4 regions of the Streptomyces sp. NPDC096324 genome follow, and region 4 is predicted to be linked to each of the others. Evidence: riboswitches for the same ligand, from Rfam matches in the RefSeq annotation. Region 4 holds a riboswitch; each other region holds the start of a gene.
What was found. A riboswitch is a leader RNA that binds a small molecule or an ion and turns the genes downstream of it on or off. The one in region 4 is predicted to bind cobalamin.
Positions count from the first base shown of each region.

Region 1: another riboswitch for cobalamin. It lies ahead of ACIQ7M_RS11120 (cobalamin biosynthesis protein); the one in region 4 lies ahead of metE (5-methyltetrahydropteroyltriglutamate--homocysteine S-methyltransferase).
Region 2: another riboswitch for cobalamin. It lies ahead of ACIQ7M_RS00970 ((2Fe-2S) ferredoxin domain-containing protein); the one in region 4 lies ahead of metE (5-methyltetrahydropteroyltriglutamate--homocysteine S-methyltransferase).
Region 3: another riboswitch for cobalamin. It lies ahead of ACIQ7M_RS16725 (ribonucleoside-diphosphate reductase subunit alpha); the one in region 4 lies ahead of metE (5-methyltetrahydropteroyltriglutamate--homocysteine S-methyltransferase).

Region 1 covers NZ_JBIWFK010000004.1:66,689-69,887, forward strand. The annotation lists gene ACIQ7M_RS11110 (inorganic phosphate transporter) at 1-1,206, shown strand, start outside; gene ACIQ7M_RS11115 (hypothetical protein) at 1,227-1,445, shown strand; cobalamin riboswitch at 1,579-1,722, shown strand; gene ACIQ7M_RS11120 (cobalamin biosynthesis protein) at 1,828-2,799, shown strand; gene ACIQ7M_RS11125 (cobyric acid synthase) at 2,796-3,199, shown strand, end outside.
Region 2 covers NZ_JBIWFK010000001.1:232,261-235,459, reverse strand. The annotation lists gene ACIQ7M_RS00975 (tachylectin-related carbohydrate-binding protein) at 1-743, opposite strand, end outside; gene ACIQ7M_RS00970 ((2Fe-2S) ferredoxin domain-containing protein) at 1,006-1,362, opposite strand; cobalamin riboswitch at 1,462-1,587, opposite strand; gene ACIQ7M_RS00965 (3-oxoacyl-ACP reductase family protein) at 1,685-2,434, shown strand; gene alc (allantoicase) at 2,774-3,199, opposite strand, start outside.
Region 3 covers NZ_JBIWFK010000005.1:591,118-594,316, reverse strand. The annotation lists gene mctP (monocarboxylate uptake permease MctP) at 1-159, shown strand, start outside; gene ACIQ7M_RS16730 (GNAT family N-acetyltransferase) at 307-825, shown strand; cobalamin riboswitch at 878-1,027, shown strand; gene ACIQ7M_RS16725 (ribonucleoside-diphosphate reductase subunit alpha) at 1,158-3,199, shown strand, end outside.
Region 4 covers NZ_JBIWFK010000006.1:407,619-410,817, forward strand. The annotation lists gene metE (5-methyltetrahydropteroyltriglutamate--homocysteine S-methyltransferase) at 1-1,519, opposite strand, end outside; cobalamin riboswitch at 1,686-1,928, opposite strand; gene ACIQ7M_RS18840 (DUF6228 family protein) at 2,000-2,266, shown strand; gene ACIQ7M_RS18845 (hypothetical protein) at 2,362-2,691, shown strand; partial or broken gene ACIQ7M_RS18850 (short-chain fatty acyl-CoA regulator family protein) at 3,092-3,199, shown strand, end outside.

The DNA.
Region 1 (3,199 bases), on a different contig from region 4:
GTCACCGCTCTCGTGTTCGATTTCACGAACGGTTTCCACGACACCGCCAACGCGATGGCCACCACCATCTCGACCGGCGCACTCAAGCCCAAGGTCGCGGTGGCCATGTCCGCCGCCCTCAACCTTGTCGGCGCCTTCCTCTCCGTCGAGGTCGCCAACACGATCTCCAAGGGCCTCGTCGACGAGACGGGCATCCGGCCAGAGGTGATCTTCGCCGCGCTCGTCGGCGCGATCCTCTGGAATCTGGTGACGTGGCTCGTCGGACTCCCGTCCAGCTCCTCGCACGCCCTCATGGGCGGCCTGGTCGGCGCCACCATCGCCTCCGCCGGTACCGGCGCCGTGCACGGTGACGTCCTGGTCGGCAAGGTGCTTCTGCCCGCCGTCGCCGCCCCGATCGTCGCCGGTCTGGCCGCCATGCTCGCCACCCGGCTGTCGTACAAGCTGAGCGGCGGCGCCGACACCAAGGCGACCAAGAAGGGTTACCGCGCCGGCCAGATCGCCTCCGCGGGCCTGGTCTCGCTGGCCCACGGCACGAACGACGCGCAGAAGACGATGGGCATCATCACCCTGGCCCTGGTCGCCGGTGGCGCCGTCGCTCCCGACTCGGACCCGCCGGTCTGGGTCATCCTCTCCGCCGGTCTCGCCATCGCGCTCGGCACCTACCTGGGCGGCTGGCGCATCATCCGCACGATGGGCAAGGGCCTGACCGACCTTCAGCCGCAGCAGGGCTTCGCCGCCCAGACCAGCGCGGCGACGGTCATCCTGGCCTCCTCGCACATCGGCTTCTCCCTCTCCACCACGCACTCGGTCTCCGGTTCCGTGATGGGCGCGGGTCTCGGCCGCAAGGGCGGTGTGGTCCGCTGGTCCACCGCCACCCGCATGGTCGTCGCCTGGGTCCTCACGCTGCCCGCCGCCGCCCTGGTCGGCGCCGGCGCCGAGTGGGTGACCGGTTTCGGTGCCTGGGGCACCGCGCTCGTCGCCGCGTTCCTGGTCGGCTCCAGCTTCGCGATCTGGCGCCGCTCGCGCCGCGAGGTGATCGACCACAACAACGTGAACGACACCGAGGAGCCCGCCGGTGTGGTGACGCAGGCCATCGCCGCCGTCACCCCGCCCCCGGCCGGCACCGTGGCCGAAGGCCTCACGGCCACCATCCCGGCTCCGGCCGAGCCCACGGTGAACCCGTCGGCGCCGTCCCGAGTGGCCTGAGAACCGAAGGAAGAAACAGCATGAGCATCGACTGGTCAGCCCTCGGGTCCGTCTTCGGGGTCAGCCTCGGAGTGACCGTGGCCCTCGTCGCCCTCTTCACCCTCGGCGTCGCCGGCCTCTCCAAGAAGGAGTCCGCCCAGGGCGGTTCCGCGGTCGCGGCGGCCACCGGCGCGTACGTCTGCTTCGCGGCCTGTGCCGCGGCGGTGGCGTACGGCATCTCTCTGATCATCACCAAGTAGCCCGTCGGCGGCCCGGAACCGGGTCGCGCCGAACGGAACCGCGCGTGGGGTGCGGGACGGATCACCGTCCCGCACCCCACGCGTATGTGGGCCTGCGCACACTGTCCCTCCGCAGGTCAACAGCCAGTTGACGGCCGTTCTCACCCCGTGGTGGACTGCCGGAGCCAAGTACGGCGGCATGAGAGGAAGCCGGTGCGAATCCGGCGCGGTCCCGCCACTGTCATCGGGGAAGAAACTCCCCGGGAGCCAGGAACTCTCACCGCCGGTCTCGTCGAACCAGGGCGTGGACACCCTGAGTGAGGACATATCGCCATGCGCGGCTGCCCGTTGCCCGTTTCGCTGAGTACGAGGGTTCCGCTCCACCCCACGGCCGGCTGACCCCGTGCGTGCCGATCGCGTCTTCGCGTACGGCGCCGCCGCCGGCCTTCTCGGCGACCTGCTGCTCGGCGATCCCCGCCGAGGGCATCCGGTCGCCGCGTTCGGGCGGGCCGCCGCGACCGTCGAACGGACCCTGTGGCGGGACCACCGCGGGTGGGGCGCCCTGCACACGGCTGTCTGCGTCGGCGGCGCCACCGGACTGGCCGCGCTGGCGAGCCGCACCGTACGCCGCTCCCGTACCGCCTCGATCGCCCTGACCGCCGCCGCCACCTGGGCCGTCGTCGGAGGGACCTCCCTCGGCCGCGAGGCGCGGGCGATCGGCGGCCCGCTCGCGGCCGGTGACCTCGGCGCGGCCCGGGAACGGCTGCCGCACCTGTGCGGACGCGATCCGCAGGCGCTGGACGCCGACGGCGTCGCGCGCGCGGTCGTCGAGTCCGTCGCCGAGAACACCTCCGACGCCGTCGTGGGCGCTCTGGTCTGGGGCGCCATCGCCGGCGTGCCCGGACTCGTCGCCTTCCGCGCCGTGAACACGCTCGACGCCATGGTCGGACACAAGTCCCCCCGCCACCGGCGCTACGGCTGGGCCTCCGCCCGGCTCGACGACCTGGCCGGCTGGCCGGGCGCCCGGCTGACCGCCGTCCTCGCGGCCGTGGCCGGACCCGATCCGCGCGGTGCCCTGCGGGCCTGGCGCGCCGACGCCCGCAAGCATCCGAGCCCCAACGCCGGGCCCGTGGAGGCCTCGTTCGCGGGCGCGCTCGGCGTGCGGCTCGGCGGCACCCTCTCGTACGGCGGACGGGTCGAGCACCGGCCCGTCCTCAACGGCGCGGGGCGCGCCGTCCACGTCCACGACATCGAACGGGCCGTACGGCTCTCGCGGCGCGTGGGCTGGCTCGCGCTCGGCGTGAGCGCCGCCGGCCGGATTCTGCTCACCGGAGCCGGACGGGTTCCGGTCACCAGGAAGGGGCGCACCGCATGAGCGGCGGGCTGCTGATCGCCGGGACCACCTCCGACGCGGGCAAGAGCGTCGTGACCGCCGGGATCTGCCGGTGGCTGGCGCGCCAGGGCGTCAAGGTCGCGCCCTTCAAGGCGCAGAACATGTCCCTGAACTCGTTCGTGACGCGCGAGGGCGCCGAGATCGGGCGGGCGCAGGCCATGCAGGCGCAGGCCGCCCGCGTGGAGCCGACCGCGCTGATGAATCCCGTGCTGCTCAAGCCGGGCAGCGACCGCAGCAGCCAGGTCGTCCTGATGGGAAAGCCGGTGGGCGAGATGAGCGCCCGCGGGTTCTTCGGGACGACCGGGTCCGTGACGGACCCCTCGTCAGGTGCCGCGCCGGCAGGGGACCGGCTGCGCGGGGGGCGCCAGGAAGCACTCCTCGC
Region 2 (3,199 bases), on a different contig from region 4:
CCGTCGCCGTCGGTCGGGTCGGCGTCGGAGTACCAGTACATGCCGCCGTTGGTGCGGCCGTAGTAGAGGCCGCCACCCGGCGAGGAGAGCGAGTCGACCGCCGACCAGCCGCTCGCCTTGAGGACCGAGAGGTCCCAGTCGTTCACTCCGTTGATCTTGTAGCTGAGCAGCCGGCCGTCCGCGGTCGAGGCGACGATGCGGTCGTCGCCGGCCGCGGCGAGCGTCTTGAGGACGAAGCCGGTGTCGATCACGACGTGCTGGCCTATGTGGGCCGAGCCCGCGGGCTTGGGCTGCGAGACGACGTACTGGTGGAGCTGGCCGTCGACGGTTCCGTAGAGGTGTCCGGCTCCGTCGTAGACCATCTTGTCGAAGGTCCAGCCGCCGTCCCAGATCTTGACGACTCCCGCGACCCCGAGGGAGGTGTTGTTCGTCTGGATGTCGACCCGGTAGAGGTCGCCGGTGGTGGACGTGACCAGGACCGTGTTGAAGTTGAGCGTCGCCATCGCCTTGGGCGTGAAGCCGAGGTTCGGGCCGATGAGCGTCTTGACGCGGTTGCCCGTGTCCGGCGCGATCTGCGTGTACGTCAGCCGTCCGTCCGCCAGCGTGCCGTACACCGACACGTCACCGGAGCACGAGGCGACGGCGTGCGCGGCGCCGGCGGTGGTCGCGACCATGCCGAGGGACATCGCGCCGACGGCGGCGACTGCTGCGGTGGTACGGCGGACGGCGTGGCTGAACTTCATGATCTCTCCTGCGGTGTGAAGTCGAACGGGCGAAGGCACGTCACCGACCGCCCGGCTGCCCTGCAGGTGCAGCCGTGGAGGTCGTCCCGGGCGGATCTCCCGGTGGCAAGAACTACTTTCGCCGCAGGTCACGAGGGGTGGAAGAGAGATCGGCTGGACGCAAACGTCCTTGGCCTGTTACGTCCTGACAGGGCATCGGAAAGCCCCGGGACGTCACGCTCGGTGCCCCGGGGCCGGTCGTTCCACGTGAGGTGCGCGGGCTTCAGGAATCCGCCGGGCGCCTCGGTGGGGTGAAGGTGTACAGATCGAGGATGTCCGGCGGCGGAGCCAGTCCGGGACCGCCGGCGCGCACCCAGGCCACGATGTCCTCGGTCGCGTCGGGGTCGTTGACGAGTCCGAGCCAGACGGGCCGTGCGCCGGCGGCCCGGCCCGCGGCGGACGGCTGTACGACGATGACGTTGGCCTGGTCGCACACGTCGAGGCACTCGGAGACGCGCACCGGTACCGCCGCGCGCAGCCGCGCGGTCTGTGCGGCGTGATCCACTCCGGTCACCTTGGGACTGCCGCAGCAGCAGTCCCGGCACACGACGACCCGGCACGGAACGGGTCCGCCCACCACGGGCTCCCCCGGTGTCTCTTCCGAAGGTGTCTCGGGCACGGCACACCACTCCCCTCCCGGGGAGATCCGCCCCGGTGTCGCTCGAGGAGGCGACCGCGTGAGTCTCCTGGCTCCCGGATCCTTGAACGCTCCGCCTCCCCGCCCCGGTCGGGGCGGTGGCCTGCCGCAGCGCAGTCACCGGTCACAGTGGCGGGACCGCGCCGGATTCACACCGGCTTCCTCGTTCCGCCGTCGCCCTATGTCGTCGATCATCATGTCATCCACCGATGTCGGTGTCCGTTGGCCGCCAGCGCCACACGGCTCGAACGGCTGGGATGGGTCCATGACTTCTCAGCGAGACATGAACGGCAAGGTGGCCCTCGTGACCGGCGGGAGCCGGGGCATCGGGGCCGCGACGGCGCTGCGGCTGGCCCGCGAGGGCGCGGACGTGGCCGTCACCTATGTGAGCGGCAAGGAGGCCGCGGAGGACGTCGTACGGGGTGTCGAGGCGCTCGGGCGCAGGGGACTCGCCCTGAGGGCGGACGCCTCCGACGCGGCGGAGGCCGGCACGGTGGCGGACAGGGTCGTCGCGGAGTTCGGGCGGCTCGACGTCCTCGTCAACAACGCGGGGGTGGGGGTGCTGGGTCCGCTCGCATCCCTGACCCTGGCGGACGTGGACCGGGTGCTCGACGTGAATGTCCGGGGGGTCTTCCTGGCTTCCCGGTCGGCCGCGCCGCACCTCGGGGACGGCGGGCGGATCGTCACGATCGGCAGTTGCATGACCCAGCGCGTCCCCGGTCCGGGAGGGACGCTCTACGCGATGAGCAAGTCCGCGCTGATCGGCCTGACCAAGGCACTGGCGCGGGAACTCGGCGACCGCGGGATCACCGCCAACATCGTCCATCCCGGCCCCGTCGACACGGACATGAACCCGGCGAACGGCCCCTACGCGGCGGGTCAGAGCGCGATGACCGCCGTGGGCCGCTTCGGCGCCGCCGAAGAGGTCGCGTCGATCGTCGCGTATCTGGCGGGCGGCGAGGCGGCCTACGTCACGGGGGCGGAGTTCGCGGTGGACGGCGGACACGCGGCGTGAGGACCGGAGCGCGGGTGCGGGCGCCCTTGCGGGCGGGGCAGCCCATGCCGGGGAGATCCCCTGCCGGGGGACCAGCTCCGTACAAAGGGCAGCCCCTGTCGGGGGGACCCCCGGCCGTGGGAGCGAGTCCGGCCGAGGGGCAGCCAACGCCGAGGGGCAGCGCATGCCGAGGGGCCCGTGCGGGGGGGGCGGCCTCTGCCGGGGCAGCGCACGCGATGAGCCCCCTGGCGGGGCCCCTTGCCTAGGGTGCGGGCCAGTGACCGCAGCGCGGGGGCCCTCTCCGGGACGGCCCCCGCGTAGGCCCCGGTGACGGTTCGCCCGGCTGCGGAACTGGGCGGCTCAGCCGCCCAGTTCCTGGTGGCGTGCCGCCAGGCGGGACGCCCCCTCCTCCGTCAGGGAGCCGAAGAGGCGCAGGCGGGAGATGCCGCCGTCCGGGAAGATGTCCACGCGCGCGTGCGTGGCGACGGCGGGTGCGGCGAGGGTGAAGCGGTGATTGGTGTCGGGCTGGAGCCGGGTGCGGGGCAGGATCTCCGTCCACTCCCCCTCCCCCGCGTCTCCGTCGCGCACCGACACCGAGGCCCATCCGGCGCTGTTGCCCTTCAGGTACGCCGTGTCGATCTCGACGGCGCGGATCTCGGACCGGGCGACGAGCCGGTAGCGGATCCAGTCGTTGCCGTCGTCGCGTCGCCTGCGGGTCTCCCAGCCGTCGTCCATCTTGCGTGAACGGCCGGGCTGGATGGTGTTGGTGGCCGGTGAGTAGAAGAG
Region 3 (3,199 bases), on a different contig from region 4:
CTGAACGTGGCCGTGACCGTCGTCCTGACCTTCGTCCTCAGGGCGCTCAAGGCCCCGGAGGGCGTGGACGAGACCTCGCCCGGTGACTACACGGCCGACGCGGGCGACACGGGCGTCGAGACGGAACTCCCGCCGGCGACGGCGGACGCGAGCCACTAGGAGACGCCGGGACCGGTCCCGGCCCACAGGCCCGGACCTGTGGGTCACGCAGGCCCGCGGGCCGGCTCTCGCGACAGCCACAGAACGACGGGCCGCCGGAGGAAAACCGGCGGCCCGTCGCCGTGCCGGTCGGGCACACTCGCCCGCATGGACATCGTCATCCGGCCGGCACGGCCCGAGGAGTACCCCGTCATCGGCGAGATCGCGGCCCGTGCCTACCTCGGGGACGGGCTGCTCGACTTCGGGGAGAGCGACGCGTACCTCGGAAGGCTGCGGGACGTCGCGGGGCGCGCGGCCGTCGCCGAGGTGCTCGTCGCCGCCGAGGGGGACCGGGTGCTCGGCACTGTGACCTTCGCGGCGGACGGCGGCCCCATGGCCGACTCGGCGCGCGACGGTGAGGCCGAGATCCGGATGCTCGCGGTCGCGCGGGAGGCGCGTGGCCGGGGCGCCGGTGAGGCCCTCGTGCGCGCCTGCGTCGCACGGGCACGGGCCCTGGAGGGCTGCGCGCGCCTCGTGCTGTCCACCCAGCGCACCATGCACAGCGCCCACCGCCTCTACGAGCGCGTCGGCTTCACCCGCACCCCGGACCGCGACTGGAACCCCCTTCCGGAGCTCGACGACATCCGGCTGCTCACTTACGAGTTGACGTTCCGGCACGCTCCGTAGCGCTCTCGGACACCGAGCGGACACAACATGTGGGGGCAGTCCCGAGGCCCGGCACAAGATGTATGCTCATGGTCGCTGTCGCCGCAGGGGAATCCGGTGCGAATCCGGAACTGTCCCGCAACGGTGTACTTGTGCGTGTTCGCGTCTGCGTGTGCCCGTACTCGCGTCAGTCCGAGGACCTGCCGACAGCGCGCCCCGGCCGTCCGGCCCGGGTGCCGACGACGTCCGGGCCTCGCGGAATGGGCCGGTGGACGCGGTGCGCTGCTGCCCGAAAGCGCTCCCGTGTGCCCCTGCCCGCCCGCAAGGCCCCGTGCCGAGCGAGGAGAGCCCACGTGACCATCGCGCCAGCCGATCCGGCTTCAGTGACCGCGCCGCAGGCCCCGGTGGAGACCGACGGTCCCGGGACCGCGCTGCTGCGGACCCTGACGGATCTGACCGCCGACCTCCCCGACGCCGACCCCGGCCGGGTCGCCGGGGCGGCGCTGCGCGGCCGGTCCGCCCGCGCCGACGAGGCCGAGCTGCGCGAACTGGCCACCGAGGCGGCCGCGGGTCTCATCTCCGAGGACCCCGCCTACTCGCGGCTGGCCGCCCGTCTGCTCGCGATCACCATCGCCGCGGAGGCCGCCTCCCAGGGCGTCACCACCTTCTCCGAGTCGGTCGCCGTCGGCCACCGCGAAGGCCTGATCGCCGACCGTACGGCCGCGTTCGTGGAGCTGCACACGGACCGTCTCGACACGCTGATCGACGCCGAGGGCGACGACCGCTTCGGCTACTTCGGACTGCGCACGCTGCACTCCCGCTATCTGCTGCGGCACCCGATCACCCGCAAGGTCGTAGAGACGCCCCAGCACTTCATGCTGCGGGTGGCCTCCGGTCTCGCGGAGGACGACACCGCCCGTTCGGTGGACGAGGTCGCGGCTCTCTACCGGCTCATGAGCCGTCTCGACTACCTGCCCTCCTCCCCCACGCTCTTCAACTCCGGTACGCGGCACCCCCAGATGTCGTCCTGCTACCTCCTCGACTCCCCGCTGGACGAGCTGGACTCCATCTACGACCGCTACCACCAGGTGGCTCGCCTGTCGAAGCACGCGGGCGGCATCGGCCTGTCGTACTCCCGCATCCGCAGCCGCGGTTCGCTGATCCGCGGCACCAACGGGCACTCCAACGGCATCGTCCCGTTCCTGAAGACGCTCGACGCCTCGGTGGCCGCGGTGAACCAGGGCGGCCGGCGCAAGGGTGCGGCGGCGGTCTACCTGGAGACCTGGCACTCCGACATCGAGGAGTTCCTTGAGCTGCGCGACAACACCGGTGAGGACGCCCGGCGTACGCACAACCTGAACCTCGCGCACTGGATCCCGGACGAGTTCATGCGCCGGGTGAACGAGGACGGCGTCTGGTCGCTGTTCTCCCCGGCCGACGTGCCGGAACTGGTCGACCTGTGGGGCGACGCGTTCGACGCGGCCTACCGCAAGGCCGAGGAGGCGGGCCTCGCCCGGAAGACCATCCAGGCCCGCGATCTGTACGGCCGCATGATGCGCACCCTCGCGCAGACCGGCAACGGCTGGATGACCTTCAAGGACGCCGCCAACCGCACCGCCAACCAGACGGCGGAGCCGGGTCACACCGTCCACTCCTCGAACCTGTGCACCGAGATCCTGGAGGTCACGGACGACGGGGAGACGGCGGTCTGCAACCTGGGTTCGGTCAACCTGGGCGCGTTCGTGACCGGCGGGGACATCGACTGGGAGCGGCTCGATCAGACCGTGCGCACCGCGGTGACCTTCCTCGACCGCGTGGTGGACATCAACTTCTACCCGACCGAGCAGGCGGGCCGCTCCAACGCCAAATGGCGTCCGGTCGGCCTCGGCGCGATGGGCCTTCAGGACGTCTTCTTCAAGCTGCGGATCCCGTTCGACTCGCCCGAGGCCCGCGCCCTGTCGACCCGGATCGCCGAGCGGATCATGCTCGCCTCGTACGAGGCCTCCGCGGACCTGGCCGAGCGCAACGGACCGCTCCCCGCCTGGGAGAAGACCCGTACCGCCCGTGGCGTCCTGCACCCGGACCACTTCGACGTCGAGCTGAACTGGCCGGAGCGCTGGGCGGCCCTGCGCGAGCGGATCGCCTCGGTCGGCATGCGCAACTCGCTGCTGCTGGCCATCGCGCCGACCGCCACCATCGCCTCGATCGCGGGCGTGTACGAGTGCATCGAGCCGCAGGTGTCGAACCTGTTCAAGCGCGAGACGCTCTCCGGCGAGTTCCTCCAGGTCAACTCGTACCTGGTGGCCGAGCTGAAGGCGCTCGGCGTGTGGGACGCGCAGACCCGTGAGGCGCTGCGCGAGTCCAGCGGCTCGGTGCAGGGCTTCACCTGGGTCCC
Region 4 (3,199 bases):
GGACCATGTCGTTGCGTTCGGGTTCGCCGTGCACGAGAACGTCCAGGCCGGCCTTCTCCTGGAAGGAGATGACCTCCTGGATCTCCGCCTTGATGCGCTCCTCGTAACCGGCCGCGTCGATACGTCCCTTGCGCAGGTCGGCGCGGGCGGTGCGCAGTTCGCCGGTCTGCGGGAAGGAGCCGATCGTGGTGGTCGGCAGCAGAGGCAGGCCGAGATGGGCGCGTTGGGCCGCCGCGCGCCCGGCGTAGGGCTGGGGGCGGCGGCCGTCGGCGTCCGCGACGGCTGCGGTGCGGGCCCGTACGACGGGGTCGTGCGTGATCGGCGAGTTCACCCGCGAGGCCAAATCAGCTCGGTTCGCGGCGAGTTCACCCGCGATCGCGTCGGTGCCGAGGCCGAGTCCCTTGGCGAGGGCGACGATCTCGACGGTCTTCTGCCGGGCGAAGGCGAGCCAGCGCAGGAGCTGCGGGTCGATGTCCCGTTCGGCGGTCGTGTCGAGCGGGACGTGGAGCAGGGAGCAGGACGCCGACACGTCGACCCGGTCGGCGAGACCCAGCAGGGTGCCGAGGGTGGCGAGGGACTTGGCCAGATCGTTGATCCAGATGTTGCGGCCGTTGACGACGCCGGCGACCAGCCGCTTGCCGGGCAGGCCGCCCGCGGTCGCGAGGGCTTCGAGGTTGGCGGCCCCGGCGTCGGTGAAGTCGAGGGCGAGTCCGTCGACGGGGGCCTTGGCCAGTACCGGCAGGGCGTCGCCGAGCCGGTCGAAGTAGGAGGCGACCAAGAGCTTCGGCCGGTCGGTCAGGGAACCGAGAGCGTGGTAGGCGTGCGCGGCGGCGTCCAGTTCGGCCGAGGTGCGGTCCTGGACGAGGGCGGGCTCGTCGAGCTGAATCCACTCGGCTCCGGCCGCGCGCAGGTCGGCGAGGACCTCGGCGTACACCGGCAGCAACCGGTTCAGCAGGGTGAGCGGCTCGAAGTCGGCGGGCACGCCCGGGGCGGGCTTGGCGAGCAGCAGGTAGGTGACCGGGCCGACCAGTACCGGGCGGGCGCCGAGCCCGAGGGCGAGAGCCTCGTTCAGCTCGGCGACCTGCTTGGTGGAGTCGGCCGTGAAGACGGTGTCCGGCCCCAACTCGGGCACCAGGTAGTGGTAGTTGGTGTCGAACCACTTGGTCATCTCCAGCGGTGCGACATCCTGCGTGCCGCGGGCCATGGCGAAGTAGCCCGCCAGGTCGTCCGCCTCCAGGGCGGCCCGGTGGCGGGCGGGGATCGCGCCGACCATGACGGTGGTGTCCAGGACGTGGTCGTAGTACGAGAAGTCACCGGTCGGGACCTCGTCGATACCCACGTCGGTGAGCCGGCGCCAGTTGGCGGCGCGAAGGTCGGCGGCGGTGCGGTGGAGGGCGTCGCCGGTGACGCGGCCCTTCCAGTAGCCCTCGATCGCCTTCTTCAGTTCCCGGTCAGGTCCCTGGCGGGGGTAGCCGTACACGGTGGCCCGTGCTGCCGCGGTCGCGGACTTCGCTGTCACGGAAATCTCCTTCGCGAGATATCTCCTTGGGATCCCGGCAACGGGACGCGAGCGCGAAGGGGTGACGAACCGGGCGGAACCGATCTCGCGCGGAGCAGCGCGATCTTCCGTCCGACATGTACGCCGACCCGCCCACGAGGTCACCGGGATGTCCGCGCACGATTCCTTTCGCGCGCGGGCAACGGGCAGGTCTTCGGACTCACGGGCACGTCTCCTCGTACACACTTCGTACGAGCGATACGAGACACCTACTGGCCGTCGCTTCCCAGACCCTGTTCGTCGGGTCCAGTGCGTATGACGGCGGTCGTTCCCGCTCACCGCTGCGGGGCAGTCCCGGATTCCCACCGGGTTCCCTCTTACGACGCATCCCGCCTGGCGGACGGGGCGAACCAGCTGCACGGCCCAGCCTAGGGCAATCCACCCGCGCGGCCGATCACATCCGGCATTCGGACGGTGAGGTGGGACACGGGAGCGGCGTCCGTGGGACGCGGCGACGGTGGGAAACGCGTCCCCTTGCCGAAGACTTCCGAGGCTGGGAAGGAGTGCGCACCTGGCACTCCCTGCTACGCCCTGACCCTCTCAGCGGAACACCACCCTGGTGGCCACATCCAACCGACCTGGGGCATCCGTGACCGAGCACCCTCCGAGGAACGGCAGTTCGAGACCAACACGGTGCACGCAGCGGGGGAGGTCATGCGCAACCTCACCGCTGAAATCCGCACGTTCATTGCGGGCGTCGCGGAGTAGCTCGAAACTGTCCCGCAACCCGGGGCTTCTTCCCGGCGCTGGGCCTTAGCCGGTATTCCCGGGCCTGTGACCGTGTGCTGTGGCAGTCTTCCAGCATGCCGGCAGAGCTGAGAGAACACGCAGGTCGTCACTTCGCCATCCAGTTCCACTACGCCTTGCCCGACGACTCCTGGGCTGTGGAGCTGAGCGAGGCCGTGCCTGCGCCGGCCGCGTGGGCTGAGACGACCCATCTGCCTGGGCCACCCTTCCTCGCGGCGCTCGTCCCCGACGAGGACCCTGACCTGGAGCCGACCGTCCGCATCTACAGCCCCGACGGGCACACCATCCCCTACGAGATCATGCAATGGTTCATGGAGGAGGTGGCCGACCAGGTGGAACGCTGCCGCATCGCGTTCGAGCAGGGTGAACCCGAAGCATTGAAATGATCACGCAGCGGCTGGTGTGATCACGGCGTCGGAGCCGTCCTGATCCGGCGGTAGTGACAGCCCTAATCCGGTGGTAGCGACATCCCTGCGAGACGTACGCGCCGGCTGTTCCGGCAGCAGAGGTTGGTCGCGATGACGGTCACGTGGGTGTCGGGCTGACTCCTTGAGTCGTCCGGGGACTTGATCCCTGTATTCAGAGGTGATGCCCGACGCTCTCGCGACCGCCATCATCGTCAACACTGCTCGCTTGATCACTCGTTGGTATCTGTGGTGCGAGCCCGCCGCATGGTGACCCCTCGCGATGCCCGAGCCGCTTCAGCTCCAAACGCAGACCGGGGCCCGTGCGGTGAGCTGGTGCCACGAACAGCTAGAGGTGGCGGACCGACCTCGTGTCGAGTCCTTGTGGATCGCTCGGGCCATCACCCGCCGCCGTGGGGGTGGGGCGAGCCCGGGAGGACCTTCGCCGTCAGGCTCGGCTGCGAGATCCGCCACGCCCATCGGCTCGGCT